One region of the Micromonospora sp. NPDC049645 genome, then DNA from elsewhere that is predicted to be linked to it. Evidence: riboswitches for the same ligand, from Rfam matches in the RefSeq annotation. Region 1 holds a riboswitch; each other region holds the start of a gene.
The links. Region 1 has a riboswitch for cobalamin ahead of cobN (cobaltochelatase subunit CobN). Riboswitches for the same ligand answer to the same signal wherever they lie in the genome.
Positions count from the first base shown of each region.

Region 2: it holds a riboswitch for cobalamin, as region 1 does, so the genes downstream of both, bluB (5,6-dimethylbenzimidazole synthase) here and cobN (cobaltochelatase subunit CobN) in region 1, are expected to answer to the same signal.
Region 3: it holds a riboswitch for cobalamin, as region 1 does, so the genes downstream of both, AB0J33_RS25880 (ribonucleoside-diphosphate reductase subunit alpha) here and cobN (cobaltochelatase subunit CobN) in region 1, are expected to answer to the same signal.
Region 4: it holds a riboswitch for cobalamin, as region 1 does, so the genes downstream of both, AB0J33_RS25845 (CbtB domain-containing protein) here and cobN (cobaltochelatase subunit CobN) in region 1, are expected to answer to the same signal.

Region 1 covers NZ_JBFAOI010000005.1:258,660-262,664, forward strand. Annotated here, with positions in the region: gene AB0J33_RS14810 (inositol monophosphatase family protein) at 1-112, opposite strand, end outside; gene AB0J33_RS14815 (DUF5919 domain-containing protein) at 109-1,002, opposite strand; gene AB0J33_RS14820 (hypothetical protein) at 1,156-1,428, shown strand; cobalamin riboswitch at 1,581-1,710, shown strand; gene cobN (cobaltochelatase subunit CobN) at 1,989-4,005, shown strand, end outside.
Region 2 covers NZ_JBFAOI010000010.1:36,887-40,891, reverse strand. Annotated here, with positions in the region: gene AB0J33_RS22035 (thiamine pyrophosphate-binding protein) at 1-1,423, shown strand, start outside; gene bluB (5,6-dimethylbenzimidazole synthase) at 1,481-2,110, opposite strand; cobalamin riboswitch at 2,140-2,340, opposite strand; gene AB0J33_RS22025 (TetR/AcrR family transcriptional regulator) at 2,436-3,017, shown strand; gene AB0J33_RS22020 (lysophospholipid acyltransferase family protein) at 3,014-3,670, shown strand; gene AB0J33_RS22015 (hypothetical protein) at 3,762-4,005, opposite strand, start outside.
Region 3 covers NZ_JBFAOI010000014.1:107,544-111,548, reverse strand. Annotated here, with positions in the region: gene AB0J33_RS25885 (ribonucleotide-diphosphate reductase subunit beta) at 1-181, opposite strand, end outside; gene AB0J33_RS25880 (ribonucleoside-diphosphate reductase subunit alpha) at 238-2,580, opposite strand; cobalamin riboswitch at 2,773-2,990, opposite strand; gene AB0J33_RS25875 (L-fuconate dehydratase) at 3,421-4,005, shown strand, end outside.
Region 4 covers NZ_JBFAOI010000014.1:99,599-103,603, reverse strand. Annotated here, with positions in the region: gene AB0J33_RS25855 (ABC transporter permease) at 1-592, opposite strand, end outside; gene AB0J33_RS25850 (amidohydrolase family protein) at 914-1,792, opposite strand; cobalamin riboswitch at 2,125-2,277, shown strand; gene AB0J33_RS25845 (CbtB domain-containing protein) at 2,312-2,515, shown strand; gene AB0J33_RS25840 (CbtA family protein) at 2,506-3,276, shown strand; gene AB0J33_RS25835 (histidine phosphatase family protein) at 3,273-3,863, shown strand; gene AB0J33_RS25830 (MFS transporter) at 3,946-4,005, opposite strand, start outside.

The sequences.
Region 1 (4,005 bases):
TGTCGCGGTCACCCTTGAAGGTCAGCGCACCGGGCTGGAGTGTCCGCATCAGGTCGTGCGCCAGGTCGACGGCCTCCTTCGCGAGGGGAAGGAGACGGGCGTAGTCGGTCATAGCTGGCGGCTGCGATTCCAGAGTGAGCTGAACATCTCGTCGAAGATCGGGTAGAGGCCGGAGGTGCTCGCGTTGCGCTCGATGACCATGGTCGGGCAGTCGACGCCTCGCAGCTGCGGTAGGTAGTGCTGAACGACGCAGAGCCGGTCATCGATCAGAAGTAGGTTGGCGCGAATGGACTCGTCATAGACCCCGATGGCGAGGTTGTCTCGGGCACTGGCGGGGAGTCGGTCTCGAATGCGGCGGGTCAGGTTCTGGATGTTGAGTTCGGTGAGCGCGCTGAGTTGTCCGTCCGGGTAGTCGTCCTCACGCTCCTGCCGCCTGATTGCCGCACCGGCGGGATCGAGGAACAGGCACCGGAGGCGGGTGCCGGCGGCGAGGAGCTTCAGGAGGTGGTTGTCGGCGTACTGCTGACAAATGAGGTTGAGCGACAGGCCGGACGCCCGGATGTCCGTGGCATGGTCGAAGAGGACGTGCGGCGGCAGGTCCGCCACGAAAGCTGACCGGCTGGAATAGATCGCGGTGACATCGGCGCGCCTGTCCCGCAGAACCTTCGTGACCTGCGGGCCACTGGCGTCCCGTTCGGTCGGTGTCTGGTCGCGTTCGCCGAGCAGGAACGTCATCCGGGCGTGGCGTGGCATGGACAGGCCGGTGCAGATGCGGGCGAGGACGTCGATGCTGCTGACCCGGCGAGCACCGCTGGTGATTTCGCTGACCTGCGCCTGGCTGAGCCCGGTGGCGACACCCAGGGTGGTTTGGCTGACGTGGGTGGCTCGCTGGACGAGGCGGAATACCTGCGCGACATCGCGGGCGGCCAAGGCGTCGAGCATGTCGGTGCGGTCCCACAGCAGGTCGGAGATGGTAAGCGCGGCAGTTGTCCGGACGCTCACGGATGGCTCCCTTCCCGCTCAAGTGTGAGGGCCAGCTTATCCACTGACCGGATGGCCGCAGCGGGAGGTCATCCGGGGAGCGGAAGAAAGTCATCCGTCGAGGGATCACGGCCTGTGATGGATAGCGGCGGTTGCGGTGAGCAGGCTCATGGTGTGAGTCTTCGGTCCCGACCGCACCTACCCATGCGTCCCGCCTGGTTGTGCCGCAACTGCGCCGCCGCGTGGCCGTGCTCCCGCGCGCAACTCGATCTCGTCGCCGAGTTCTACGGCCACTCGCTGGCGCTGGCCCTGTACCTGACGTCCTGCATGAACGAGGCCATCCACGACTTGTACGAACTCGGCGGTCGCCCCGACCTTGCCGTGCTGCACGCGCGCTTCCTCGGCTGGCTGTCACTGACCCGCCGGCCGCGACGCCTTGAGGAGTAACCCAGGGCGGAGCCCTGCCGTCGGGGCGATGAGACAACCCTTGCGCGCCGATATTTCCGCAGGTCAATCTCGTGATCGCGGGTAGGTGACGCCGGGGCCTGCGTTGACCGGCGGCGCGCCGATGTGGCAGCATTCGCGGCCTGACGGCAGTGAAGGAAGTCGGTGCAATTCCGACGCGGTCCCGCCACTGTCACCGGGGAGCGATCCCCCCTCGTGAGTCACGGCCGTGTGTCTGCGGTTGGAAGGCCGGGGGAGAGCGTCGATCCGGAAGCCAGGATACTTCGGCCGTCGGGACGTACCCCAGGGCGTGGACACCCGAGGAGGACCCGATGACGCACGGCGTCTCATTCATCGACGAACATCGTCGTTTTGCGCTCCAGGCAGTGCGCTCCGAGGACACCGGCCACCGGCACCACTGAGCCGGGCGCCCGCCGCTGACCGACCCCGACGCCCGCGTCGGTGTGTCGTCCACCCGGGCCGTCGTACCGGCTGACGCATTACCCACCCGCATCGTTCCGGTCACCCGTGAGGGTTCGGGGCGTCACTTTCCGGAGCCTGCCGTGCGCATTCTGCTGCTCTCCACCGCCGACACCGACCTGCTGGCGGCCCGCGCCAGCGACGCCGACTACCGGTTGGCCAACCCCGCACGGGTCGCCGCCGACGAGGTGCCGGCCCTGCTCGACGGGGTCGCCCTCGTCGTCGTACGCCTGCTCGGCGGTCGGCAGGCGTGGCCCGACGGTCTCGACGCGGTGCTCGCCGCCGGTGTGCCGACGGTCGTGCTCGGCGGCGAGGCGCTGCCCGACGCCGAGCTGATGGCCATCTCCACCGTGCCGTCCGGGGTCGTCACCCAGGCGCTCGCGTACCTGGTGGAGGGTGGGCCGGATAACCTCGGGCAGCTGGCCCGTTTCCTCTCCGACACGGTGCTGCTCACCGGCGAGGGCTTCGCCCCGCCCTCAGCCACCCCGGCGTACGGCCTGCACGGTGAGCACGTCACGAATCCGGATCAGCCCACCGTGGGGATCGTGTTCTACCGGGCGCACGCCCTCGCCGGTAACACCGGGTTCGTCGACGTGCTGGCCGAGGCGGTACGGGCGGCCGGCGGCAACCCCCTGCCGATCTTCTGCGGCTCGCTGCGGGGGCTGACCGGCCACGCCGGCCCGCTCGAACTCTTCAGCCGCTGCGACGCCCTGCTGGTCACCGTGCTCGCGGCCGGCGGCGCGGTCGCCGCGGACGCCTCCGGGGGCGGCGACGAGGACGCCTGGGACGTCGGCGCCCTGGCCGCCCTGGAGGTGCCGATCATCCAGGCGCTCTGCCTGACCAGCACCCGCGCGCAGTGGGCCGACAGCGACGCCGGACTGTCCCCGTTGGACGCGGCGATGCAGGTGGCCATCCCCGAGTTCGACGGCCGGATCATCACCGTGCCGTTCTCGTTCAAGCAGATCGACGCGGACGGCCTCTCGATCTACGCCGCCGACCCCGAGCGGGCCGCCCGGGTCGCCGGGATCGCGGTGCGCCACGCCCGGCTGCGGTATGTGCCCAACCCCGACAAGCGGATCGCCGTGGTGCTCAGCTCGTACCCGACCAAGCACTCCCGGGTCGGCAACGCCGTGGGGTTGGACACCCCGGTCTCGGCGGTCCGGTTGTTCGCCGCGCTGGCCGAGGAGGGCTACGACCTGGGCGACGCGCCGCCACCCGCCGACGGGGACGCGCTGATCCACGCGCTGATCGCCGCCGGTGGTCACGATGTGGAGTGGCTCACCCCGGAGCAGTTGGCCGCGGCCGAGGCCCGGATACCGGGGCAGACGTACCGGCGCTGGTTCGACCAGATCCCGGCCGAGCTGCGCGAGCGGATGCGGCAGCACTGGGGTGAACCGCCCGGCGAGCTGTACACCGACGGCGGGGACATCGTGCTCGCCGGGCTGCGCTTCGGCAACGTGGTGCTGCTGATCCAGCCACCCCGCGGTTTCGGGGAGAACCCGATCGCCATCTACCACGACCCGGACCTGCCGCCCAGCCATCACTACCTGGCCGCGTACCGCTGGTTGAGCGCTCCCGTCGCGGACGGCGGCTTCGGCGCGGACGCCGTGGTGCACCTGGGCAAGCACGGCACCCTGGAGTGGCTGCCCGGCAAGGGTCTCGGCCTGGCCGCCGACTGCGCGCCCGACGCGGTCCTCGGCGACCTGCCGCTGGTCTACCCGTTCATCGTCAACGACCCCGGTGAGGGCACCCAGGCCAAGCGGCGGGCGCACGCAGTGGTCATCGACCACCTGGTCCCGCCGATGGCCCGCGCCGAGACCTACGGCGACCTGGCCAAACTGGAGCAGCTGCTGGACGAGTACGCCACCGTGCAGGCGCTCGACCCGGCCAAGGTGCCCACCGTGCGGGCCCAGATTTGGGACCTGGTGCGCGCGGCCGAGTTGCACCACGACCTGCACGCCGAGGCGATGCCCGACGCGGACGACTTCGACGACTTCGTGCTGCACCTCGACGGGTACCTCTGCGAGGTCAAGGACGTGCAGATCCGCGACGGTCTGCACATCCTCGCCGACGCGCCCACCGGTGAGCCCCGGGTCAACC
Region 2 (4,005 bases), on a different contig from region 1:
CGGCCTCACCGAGGCCGCGAAGAGTCGTACCCCGATGCTGCTCCTGGCCCCGGAGGCGACCGCGCCGCGGTCGAACTTCTTCATCGACCTGCCGGCGCTCGCCGCGTCGGTCGGGGCCGACTTCCATCGGGTACGCGCGACGCACGCGGCCGAGGACGCTGACGCGGCGTACCGGGCCGCCGCCCGGGGCGCGACGGTGGTGCTGGGCCTGCCGCTGGAGGTGCAGCACGCCGTGACCGAAGCATGGTCCGGCCCGGCCCTCCCGGTCGCGCCGCCCCCGGAGGTCGCCCCGCAGGTCGAGCCGTTGCTGGCCGCGCTTGGGGCGGCACGGCGACCGGTCTTCATCGCGGGTCGGGGTGCCCGCGCGGCCCGGGAACCGTTGACCCGGCTCGCCGACGCGTGCGGCGCGCTGCTCGCGGTCTCGGCCGCGGCGAAGGGACTGTTCGCCGGGAATCCGTGGAACCTCGATGTGGCCGGCGGCTTTGCCACCCCCCTCGCGGCCGAGTTGATCGGCGCGGCGGACCTGGTCGTCGCGTGGGGCAGCACGCTGAACATGTGGACCACCCGGCACGGGGAACTGATTGCGCCCTCGGCCGTCGTCGTCCAGGTGGACCGCGACCCGGCCGCGTTCGGGGTGAACCGCCCGGTGGACGTGGCGGTGACCGGCGAGGTGGCGGCGGTCGCCGAGGAGGTGCTCGCGCGACTGGGCGCCGCCGCCCGCAGGGGGCCCGCGGGCGGCGGGGCCGGCGGCTGGCGTACGCCGGAGCTGGCGCAACGGATCCGCGACCACGGCCGGTGGCGGACGGTCCCGTACCGGGACGAGAGCGCCCCGGCGCGGGCCGACGCCCCGGCGAGAATCGACCCGAGGACGCTCTCCGCCGCATTGGACGACCTGCTGCCGCCCGACCGGACGGTGGCGGTCGACTCCGGCAACTTCATGGGCTACCCGTCGATGTGGCTCGACGTGCCGGACGTGGCCGGATTCTGCTTCACGCAGGCGTTCCAGTCGGTCGGGCTCGGCCTGGCCAGTGCGCTCGGCGCGGCGGTGGCCCGGCCGGACCGGCTCACCGTCGCCGCGCTCGGCGACGGTGGCTTCGTCATGTCCGCGACCGAGCTGGTCACCGCCGTCCGCCTGGCGCTACCCCTGCTCGTGGTGATCTACGACGACGCGGCGTACGGCGCCGAGGTGCACCACTTCGGCCCGGACGGGCACCCGTTGGAGACGGTCACCTTCCCCGAGACCGACCTGGCCGCCATCGCCCGTGGTTACGGCTGCGACGGGGTGACCGTGCGGACCGTGGACGATCTCGGACCGCTACGCACGTGGCTCGCGGGACCCCGGACGCGGCCGATGGTGGTCGACGCCAAGGTGTCCGCCGCGCGCGGCTCGTGGTGGCTTGAGGAGGCGTTCCGTGGCCACTGAACTCCGCCGACGGGTACGGTCCGCCGGCTGCGCCGCGCCAGTCACCCGGTCACCCGGTCACCCGGTTGTCCACCGATCGTGGTGGATCACCGACGACAGCGGGCGTCGCTGGCGCCAGCCGTGCCGTTCCAGGTCCGGCGTCTGCTCCAGATGGGTGACCGGGCCGACGCAGAGCCACGCCACGGGGCGGATGCTGGCCGGGATGGCGAGCAGGTCGCGTAGGAACGGCTCCCGGTAGAACGAGACCCAACCAACGCCGAGCTGCTCGGCGGTCGCGGCCAGCCACAGGTTCTGGATCGCCAGACAGACCGAGTAGAGGCCGGCGTCGGCGATCGCGTGACGGCCGAGCACGGCCGGTCCGCCCCGCTCGGGGTCGTAGGTGACCACGACCGACACCGTCGACTCGCGTACACCATCGATCTTGATCCGGGCGAAGCGCTCCGCCGCCGCGGCGTCGAGGGTGGCCGCGAAGGTGTCTCTCTCCTGTTCCACGTGCCGGTGGAACTCCTGCCGCAGCTGCGGATCGCGGACCAGGATGAAGTCCCAGGGCTGGGAGAGACCGACGCTCGGCGCGGCGTGCGCCGCCGTGAGGATCCTCTGCAACGTCTCGTCGGGGATCGGCGCCCCGGTGAACTGGGCCCGTACGTCCCGGCGGCGGTGGATGGTCTCGTAGAGTCCGGTGTTCAAGGCAGGCTCCCGCTGCGCTCGTGCCCCTCACGGGGCCCATGACGCGAGGCCGGTCTTCGGACTCCCGGATCTACGCTGGTCACCCGCCTTCCCAGCCCCTCAGGGCCAGTGGCTGCGTCTGGTACGCGTGGGTGGCAGCTCCCCGGTCACCGCGGCGGGCCCGTGCCGGATTCACACCGGCTTCCCGATTCTCCCCACTCGCGCGGGGCACCTCGCAACGTTTGTGCCACCGCAGACCATAGCGGCCCCGGACGAACCCGGGACGACGTGGCGACCGGCAGCAGCAGGGTAGACGTTGTCTACTCACCTCTGGTAGACAGCGTCTGTGCACGCTGACGAGGGTCTCCGCGAACGCCTCATCCGGGTCGGTGGCGAACTGCTCGACAACGAGGGTCCGTCCCGGGTGTCGCTGCGAGAGATCGCCCGACACGCCGGCGTCTCGCACGGCGCGCCGCGCCGCTACTTTCCCACCCACCTGGAGTTGCTGTCGGCGATCGCCCGCGACGGCTTCACCGACCTCGCCGCCCGGGCGAACTCCACCCTGACCGGGACGACTGGCGACCACCCACGCGCCCGGCTTGCCGCGCTCGCCCGGGTTTACCTCGACTTCGCCGCCACCCGCCGCGGCCGATACGAGCTGATGTTTCGCCACGACCTGCTGGAGAGCGGCCACCTGGGACTGCGCGAGCTCAGCCTGCCGCTGTTCCGCCTCCTCACCGACCTGGTCGCGCAGGCCCGGCCCGAGCCCGAGCCACCAGCCGAGGTCGTCGCCGCAGCACTCTGGGCCAACCTGCACGGCCTCGCCCAACTGTGGAACTGGGGCAGTCTCACCCTCGCAACCGGCGCCACCGATCCCGACGTCCTCCTCGACGCCACCCTCACCGCCCACCTTGGACCCGCCGCATGACCGAGACCCCACCCCTGTACGCAGTGGCCCAGCGCACCATCGGCCGATACCTCCGCCACTCCTGGCGTCCCACCGTCACCGGCCTCGGTCACCTCCCCGAATCCGGAGGCGCGATCCTGGCCGCCAACCACCTGTCGATCGCCGACCAGTTGTTCCTCGGAATCCTGACCCCCCGACACGTCGCCTTCTGGGCCAAGGCCGAGTACTTCCGCTCTCCGGGGCCCCTCGGTCACCTCACCCGGCGGGCGGTCACCGGCCTGGGCGCCATTCCGGTCGAGCGGGGCGGCGGCCGCGCGGTCCTCTCGGCGTTCGACGCCGCCATCCCCGTACTCCGCTCCGGCGGCCTGGTCGCCATCTTCCCCGAGGGCACGCGTTCTCCCGACGGCCGCCTCTACCGTGGTCGCACCGGCACGGTCCGCCTCGCCCACCAGGCCGGCGTCCCGATCATTCCGGTCGGCATCCGCGGCACCGACCGCGTACGTCCGCCCGGTGCCCGCCTTCCCCGACGCCACCCGATCAGCATCACCTTCGGGCCGGCGATCCCGGTGCGGATCGACGCGCCCGCGGACGTCCGCCGCCTCACCGACACCCTGATGGCCACCATCCAGTCCCTCAGCGGCCAGGAGTACGTGCCGCGCTACGCCCGGACCTGACCGCGACACGTCTGCCGGCCGAGGCAGGCGAGCCGCCACCGACCTGCGTCGCTGGAGGTTGGACGCAGTCGTTCGACAGCTGACGGACCCGTCAACTCAACGTGTGGGTCACGTCGTCGACGTCGAAGGCCGTGACGCCGTTGCCGGCCGTCTCGCTGGCCAAGAAGCTGATCGTGGCGGTGCGCTCGGTCGTCGCCGTCCCCGTCGACATGGCGTACTGCCGCCACTGCGACCCACCGTCGAAGGCCAGCGAGAACCTCGTCTTCGGGGGGATCCCGGTGACCGCCAGCCCGACGTTCAGGTAGTCGCCACGGCTGGTCTCGCTGGTGGTCGTC
Region 3 (4,005 bases), on a different contig from region 1:
CCACCAGGCGGCTGACCAGGTGCCGTTCGGCCGGCGACAGCTTGTCCAGGTCGGCGAGGTCGGCGTGCAGGTCGACCTCCTCGACCGTCCAGGTGTTGCGGATCGCGTCGCGGAACCGGTCGAAGAAGTGCGGGTAACGCATCGGACGGAGGGTGAGGTCCATCCCGGGGTCGAGCAGCATGTGCGCGGTCCTCGTGTCGGAGGTGTGGGTGTCGGCGGCGGGGTCGGCGGCGGGCGTCACTGGCAGGCCTCGCACGACTCGGGGTTCTCCAGCGAGCAGGCCAGCGCCTCCGCGTCGACAACGACGGGCGCGACGGCGCTGACGGCGACGGGCGCGACGGCGCTGACGGTGGCCTGCTGGATCCGGGTGGCGGGGCGCGAGCGCAGGTAGTAGGTGGTCTTCAGCCCGGCCTTCCAGGCGTACAGGTACATCGAGGAGAGCTTGCCGATGGTGGGCGAGGCGAGGAACAGGTTCAGCGACTGGGACTGGTCGATGAACGGGGCGCGGGCGGCGGCCAGGTCGATCAGCGCCCGCTGCGGCAGCTCCCAGGCGGTGCGGAACAACTCGCGTACGCCGGCCGGCAGCTCCGCGATGTCCTGCACCGACCCCTCGGCCCGCTTGATCGCCGAGCGAATCCGCTCGGTCCACAGACCACGGGCCTTCAGCTCACGTACCAGCGCGGTGTTGACCTGGAGGAACTCCCCCGACAGGGTCTCGCGCTTGAACAGGTTGGACACCTGCGGCTCGATGCACTCGTAGCACCCGGCGATCGAGGCGATGGTCGCGGTCGGCGCGACCGCCACCAGCAGGGAGTTGCGCAGCCCGTACGCCTCGACCCGCTCACGCAGCGCGTCCCACCGCGCGGTCTGCGTACCCTCGACACCCCACAGGTCGGGTTGCAGCTGGCCCCGCGCGGCCCGGGTCTGCGGGTACGCCGGGTGTGCCCCGAAGTCGCGAGCCAGGTCGGCGGAGGTCTCCAGCGCGGTCAGGTACAGCTCCTCGCTGATCCGGGTGGACAGCTCCCGGGCGGCTGGCGAGTCGAACGGCAGCCGCAGCGCGAAGAAGACGTCCTGGAGCCCCATCAGCCCGAGCCCGACCGGCCGCCAGCGGGGGTTGCTCGCCGCCGCCTGCGCGGTCGGGTAGTAGTTGATGTCGATGACCCGGTCGAGGAAGGTCACCGCCGTCCGCACCGTGGCGCGCAGCCGCTCCCAGTCGACTCCCCCGTCGGTGAGGTGGGCGGCGAGGTTCACCGAACCGAGGTTGCACACGGCGGTCTCGGCGTCGCTGGACACCTCGATGATCTCGGTGCAGAGGTTGGACAGGTGCACCACGTTGCCCGGCTCGGCGGTCTGGTTGCAGAGCCGGTTGGCGGCGTCCTTGAAGGTCATCCACCCGTTGCCGGTCTGGGCGAGGGTCCGCATCATCTTCCCGTACAGCTCCCGGGCCGGGACCTGCCGCACGTAGCGACCCTGCGCCTCGGCCTCCCGGTACGCGGCGTCGAACCGCTCCCCCCACAGGTCGGGTAGTTCGGGCACCGCGTGCGGGTCGAACAGCGACCACATCTCGTCGGCCTCGACCCGGCGCATGAACTCGTCCGGAATCCAGTTGGCCAGGTTGAGGTTGTGGGTGCGCCGGGCGTCCTCGCCGGTGTTGTCCCGCAGTTGCAGGAACTCCTCGATGTCCGGGTGCCACGGCTCCAGGTAGACGCAGGCCGCGCCCTTGCGCCGGCCGCCCTGGTTGACCGCGGCGACGCTCGCGTCCAGCGTCCGCAGCCACGGCACGATCCCGTTGGACTGCCCGTTGGTGCCCCGGATCAGCGCCCCCCGGGAGCGCACCCGGGAGTAGGCGATGCCGATGCCGCCGGCGAACTTGGACAGGTTGGCGACCTGGGCGTACCGCGCATAGATCGAGTCCAGTTCGTCGCGCGGCGAGTCGACCAGGTAGCAGGACGACATCTGGGTGTGCCGGGTGCCGGAGTTGAACAAGGTCGGTGAGCTGGGCAGGTAGGCGAGGCTGGACATCAGCCGGTAGAAGTCGACCGCCTCGTCCGCCGTCCGGGACAGACCGCAGGCCACCCGCAGCAGCCAGTACTGCGGAGTTTCCAGCACCAGTCGGCTGGTGGGGTGGCGCAGCAGGTAGCGGTCGTACACCGTGCGCAGGCCGAAGTACTCGAACCGGCGGTCGCCGTCCGGGTCGACGGCGGCGTCGAGCGTCGCGGCGTGTGCGGCGACGAACGCGGCGGTGTCGTCGCCGATCAGACCCTCGGCGTGACCGACCCGGATCGCCGTGCTGAACGAGGTGGTGCCCTGTCGACGTACCTCCTTGTCGACGTAGCCGGCCAGCAGCCGCGCGGCGAGGCGCGAGTACTGGGGCTCCTCCCCGATCATCTCGGCCGCGGTCTGGATGGACAGCCGGTCCAGCTCGGCCGTCGTCGCGCCGTCGTACAGGCCGCTGATCGTGCGGGTGGCCACCCGCATCGGGTCGACATCGGTCAGGTCGTCGGCCCACCGCTCGACCGCCCGGACGATCTTGTTCACGTCCACGGGTTCGGTGTCGCCGTCGCGCTTGCGGACCTGCATCGGCGTGCGCCGCAGGGCCGCGTCGCCGCTGGTCGGGACTACCTCGGTGACTGTCACCACTCGCTCCTCGGAGTTCGAGACCTGGTGGTCCGGACGCGAGGGGACAGACACCGGCGGACGCCACGCCAGCCAGGCGTGGGTCCAGGTGGCGTCGGCCGTCCCACGCGGCTTCGGACCGCCGCCCACCCGGGTGCGGGTACGCGGCGCGCTGGCAGGTCTTCGGACTCGTGGGCACGACCGGGGTCGCCGGTCTCCTACTGGCCGTCGCTTCCCAGGCCGAGGGGTGGCCCAGTGCTGATGACGGCGGTCGTTCCCACTCACCGCTGCGGGACAGTCCCGGATTTCCACCGGGTTCCCTGTTGCCTCGACCGCGCCGGATGAGCGGCCGAACCAGCTGCGCTCGACACCATATATAGGGACGCAGCCGTTGTCACACCCCACATGTCGGTCTCGGGCGTGTCGGCGGTCGGTTGGTGATGACGATCACCCGAGCCATCGACCCGGCGCGACCCGACCGCGGCCGGGCCGCGGAGACGGGCTTCCCGGCCGGTTTGGACAGTGGACAGAGATGTGACGTATCGAGGTGGCAGCACCGCATACCGGACGCATATGCCACCGTCAATGCTCTCTTACTCGCGTAGAACATCTAATCTTCGGCGACCTCGTTCCCGCGCACTCGGCCGGTCAATTGCCACCACGGCCGGCAAGGCGGATTACCCCGGTGCCAGAAACATCATATGACTATGGGTCCGTGGTGATCGACATCGTTGACGGGCCGAAGCGGCCCTCCGTATACTCCCAGTGATCATCTGATCTTTGGTCGAGCCGGGCGAGGAGCGCATGCCGCAGATCACTGCTGTCACCGTGCAGGACGTCCGCTTCCCCACCTCCCTGACCGCCGACGGCTCCGACGCGATGAACAAGGACGGCGACTACTCCGCGGCCTACGTCGTCCTGCACACCGACGGCGTCGACAGCGTGGGCGCGCCGCTGGAGGGCCACGGCCTGACCTTCACCATCGGTCGAGGCAACGACATCGTCGTGGCGGCGGCGGTCCACCAGGCACAGCGCCTCGTGGGCCTGGACGTGGCGACCATGGCGGCGGACATGGGCGCCCTCTACCGCCTGCTCACCTCCGACTCCCAACTGCGGTGGCTCGGCCCGGAGAAGGGCGTGGTCCACCTGTCGCTGGCGGCCGTGTTGAACGCGTCGTGGGACCTGGTCGCGCGGGCCGCCGACAAGCCGCTGTGGCGGCTGCTCGTCGACATGTCCCCGGAGCAACTCGTCGACATCGCGGACCTGCGCTACCTGTCCGACGCGCTCACCCGGGACGAGGCGCTGGCCATCCTGCGCGCCAAGGAGAGCACGAAGGCCGACCGACTCGCCGAGCTGGACCGGACCGGCTACCCCGCCTACACCACCTCG
Region 4 (4,005 bases), on a different contig from region 1:
AGAGCAGGAAGGCCACCCCGACGGCGACGAGGACGGTGATCACCACGGCGAACGGGATGCCGATGATCTCCCCGTTGCCGAGCAGTTGGAAGGATCGGGGCAGTCCGTAGACGCCGACCGCTCCGGTGATGATGAAGACGAGCCCGCGGCCCACGGACATCGTTCCCAGCGTCGCGATGAACGGCGGTATCCGGGCCACGGTCACCAGCAGACCGTTCAGCAGCCCGGCCAACGCGCCGACGCCGATCGCGACCACCGTGGCCGCCCAGAGCGGGAAGCCGAGGTCACGCACGACCATCGCTCCGACGACGCCGGCGAGCGCGGCGACCGACCCCACCGACAGGTCGATGCCCTTGGTGATGATGACCATCGTCTGCGCCGTGGCGATGATGGCGATCACCGCGGTCTGCGCCCCGATGTTGAACAGGTTGTCCGCGGTGAGGAAATACGGACTGGCGAAGGTCAACGCGATGAACAGGACGACGAGCGCGGTCGCGGCGGTCAGCTCGGAGACGGCATGGGAGATCCGTTCCCGGAACCAGTCGCTGAGTTCGCCGCGTTGCGTGCCGGCGGTTGCCTCGACGGTACTCATCGTCGGACCTGACCTCCCCAAGCGTGGCGCCGACACGCGACGGGGACCCGCCGACGAGCCAAGCACCTGCGAGCAACCGGACCCACTCGACGGGAAGGGCGGCGTCGTGCCCGCGCGGCCCACCAGATATAGGTCGGATGTTTCCCACGATCAGGCGTTACCTTGCCACGCATTCACGTATGTTGCCAAGGACTTGCGACCATGTTTTGTCATCGTTACCCGCGCACGCCCCGGCATCCGTCCGACCAGCGAACACCCACCGCAGCCCATCGCATGTTATCGATAACATGCTATGTCATCAGGTCGGAAGCCCTCGCGGCGTCACGACGCGGTCAGCCGGTACACCCTGCCTGCGGTCTGCCGCCAGATCGCCGCACGCTCGTGGTCGCTCAACGACCCCAGCAGGCCATCCAGGACGGTGACCCAGCGAACGTACGAGGTGGCGAGCAGGCAGACCGGCCAGTCCGAGCCGAACATCAGCCGGTCCGGGCCGAACACGTCGAGCGCGTGCTCGACGGCGGGCCGCAGGTCGGCCGTCGTCCAGAACCCGCCGTCCACCTCGGTCACCAGACCGGAGAGCTTCGCCGTCGTGTTGGGCTCGGCCGCGAGCGCCCGGAGGTCGCTGGGCCAGTCGCCGAGGTCGGCGCGCCCGAGCGGAGGCTTGCCGAGGTGGTCGAGAACGAACCGCACCTCGGGGAGGTCGCGGACGAGCCGGATGGCCGCCGGCAGCTGACGGGGGCGCACCAGCAGGTCGAAGGCGAGACCAGCGGCCCCCACGGCGGCGATGCCCCGCCGCACGTCGGGGCGGTCGAGATACGTCGGGTCGGGCTCGGACTGCACCAGGTGGCGGATCCCGACCAACCGCTCCCCGCCGCGCGCCGCCCTCAGCCGGTCGAGGCGACGGCCGACCTCGTCGGCGGTGAGGTCGACCCAGCCGACGACCCCGGCGATGAGTGGATCGTCAGCCGCGACGCCGAGCAGCTCGGGCGTCTCCGACCGCACCGCGACGGACTGTACGACCACCGTCTGGGTGACCCCGGCGACCCGGGCCGCCGGGGCGAGTTCGACGGGCGTGAAGTCGTCGTCGATCGCGGCCATGGTGTGCGGGTCGATCCAGGGCTGCGGGTGCCGCGCCCGGACCCAGAGGTGATGGTGCGCGTCGATGATCCCCGCTCGTCGCGCGGCTCCGCCAGCCGTCACCGGACCCCCGTCCTGGCGCTTCACGTCCACCCCACACCCCGCCCGGCACCGGGCCGACCGACGACGTCGACCCGGGCCCACAGAGCCAAACCCGCAGGTTGACCATGTTAGCGGTAACAGGCCAGTGGCAGCTCAAGGAACGCGCGCCCGCCGCGGGCAAAGCATCGAATCTTCATGAATTCACGGTTGTCGAGAGGGAACTTTCCGCTGCCGACGGCACCGCCAAAGCCGGCCATCGCCCAGGTCATCCCTTTGGTCTGACGAATCCGCCGGCAGCTGCGGGGCTGGCCCAGCGCCGGGCGGACGCCCACGGAGTACGGGACCCAGGGTTGACCGTCCGAGGCGGCACCGATACCGTCGACCCACTATCTGCGGCGACGCGAGGGAAGCCGGTGTGATTCCGGCGCGGTCGCGCCACTGTGAGCGGTTCCCACCTCAATGGGGGCCGCGAGCCAGGACGCTCGGTCGTCCGCAGCCTTGCGATGGGGACGCGTCATCCCTGGGGAGGTTCGTGTATTCATGTCTAGCTCCGCTTCCAGCCAGCCGGTGGTGCACCCCGCTGGCACCACCCGTCTGCTGTGGACCGTCCTGGCGACCGTCGCCGTGCTCGCCCTGCTGACGTACCTCGTCGCCTTCGACCAGGGTGCGGTGTCGCGCAGCGGGATGTACCTGCACGAGCTGATGCACGACGGTCGGCACCTGCTCGGTGTCCCGTGCCACTGAACACCACAAGCGCTCCCCCGTTCGTCGCCGTCCTCGTCCGTGGGCTGCTCGCCGGCCTGATCGCCGGCCTGCTCGCCGGCGCGTTCGCGTACGTCGCCGGTGAGCCGCACGTCGAGGCGGCCATCGCCATCGAGGACGCGGCGACGCACGCCGAGCCCGCCGCCGGCGCGCACGATCACGAGGACGCCCTGGTCAGTCGGACCGGCCAGCGTGGCGGCCTGTTCCTGGCCACCAGCCTGTTCGGCGCCGCGATGGGTGGCCTGCTGGCCACGGCGTACGTTCTGCTGTCCCGTCGGCGGCGTGGTGACGACGACGGGCGGGCCGGTCTGCTGCTGGCCGGCGCGGCGCTGCTCGGCGCGGTGATCGTGCCGTTTCTCAAGTACCCGGCGAACCCGCCGGCGGTCGGCGATCCGGCCACCATCAACCAGCGGACCGTCACCTACCTGCTGATGGTGGTGCTCGGCCTGGTGGCCGTGTGGGCCGGCACGCTGGGCTACCGGTCGGTCGGCGCCCAGGCGCCGCCGTGGCTGCGCGCCGCTGCGGCGGTGGGTGGGTTCCTGCTGGTCACGGCAGTGTCGTACGTGGTGATGCCCTCCTTTCAGGAGGTCCCCGCCGACTTTCCGGCGACCCTGCTGTGGAACTTCCGGCTGGCCTCACTCGGCACGCAGGTCGTGCTCTGGACGGGCATCGGTCTGCTGTTCGCGGCCCTGATGCACCACGAGCGGCGTCGCCGGGCCGCCACCGCGCTGCCGGGCACGTGACCGGCACCAGCCTCCAGCTGGTCGCCCACGCTCACACCACCGCCCTGCGCCGGGCCCATTTCGGCACGAGCGACGACAGCCTGGACGAGGGTGGCCGGCGTGCCGCCCTCGCCCGCACGGGCGCGGAGCGGCGTGGACCTCTCGGCGCGCACGACGTCTGCCTGTCCAGCCCGGCCGCAGCGGCCCGACAGACCGCGGACGCCCTCGGTCTGCTGCCGAGCGTCGAGGTGGCGTTGGCCGACTGCGACTACGGCGACTGGGCCGGCCGGTCGCTCGATGAGGTAGCCGTCACGCAGCCACGGGCATTGCACGACTGGCTGTCCGCGCCGGACTGCGCGCCGCACGGTGGTGAGTCCGTCGGTGCGGTGCGGGCTCGGGTGGGTCGCTGGTTGGACGACCAGCGCGGGGTCGGTCAACGGATCGTCGCGGTCACCCACCCACTGGTGATCCGGGTGGCGGTGGTCCATGCCCTCGATCTGCCGACGGCGACCTACCGGCGGGTGGACGTGGAGCCGTTGGCGGTCGTCCGGCTCACCGCCCAGGGCGGGCGCTGGCAACTGCGGTTCAGCACTGCGCGAGCGGGTTGAGGCACCGCCAACGACGCAGGCCGTGCCCACCAGGAGTGGATGGGCCCGGCCTGCGCGTGTTCGGCGGCTGTCAGCCGTCTCCTCAGTGGCGGTGGGGCAGGTGCAGCTCGACCGGCTCGGGCGGAAGGTCATCGACACCGGC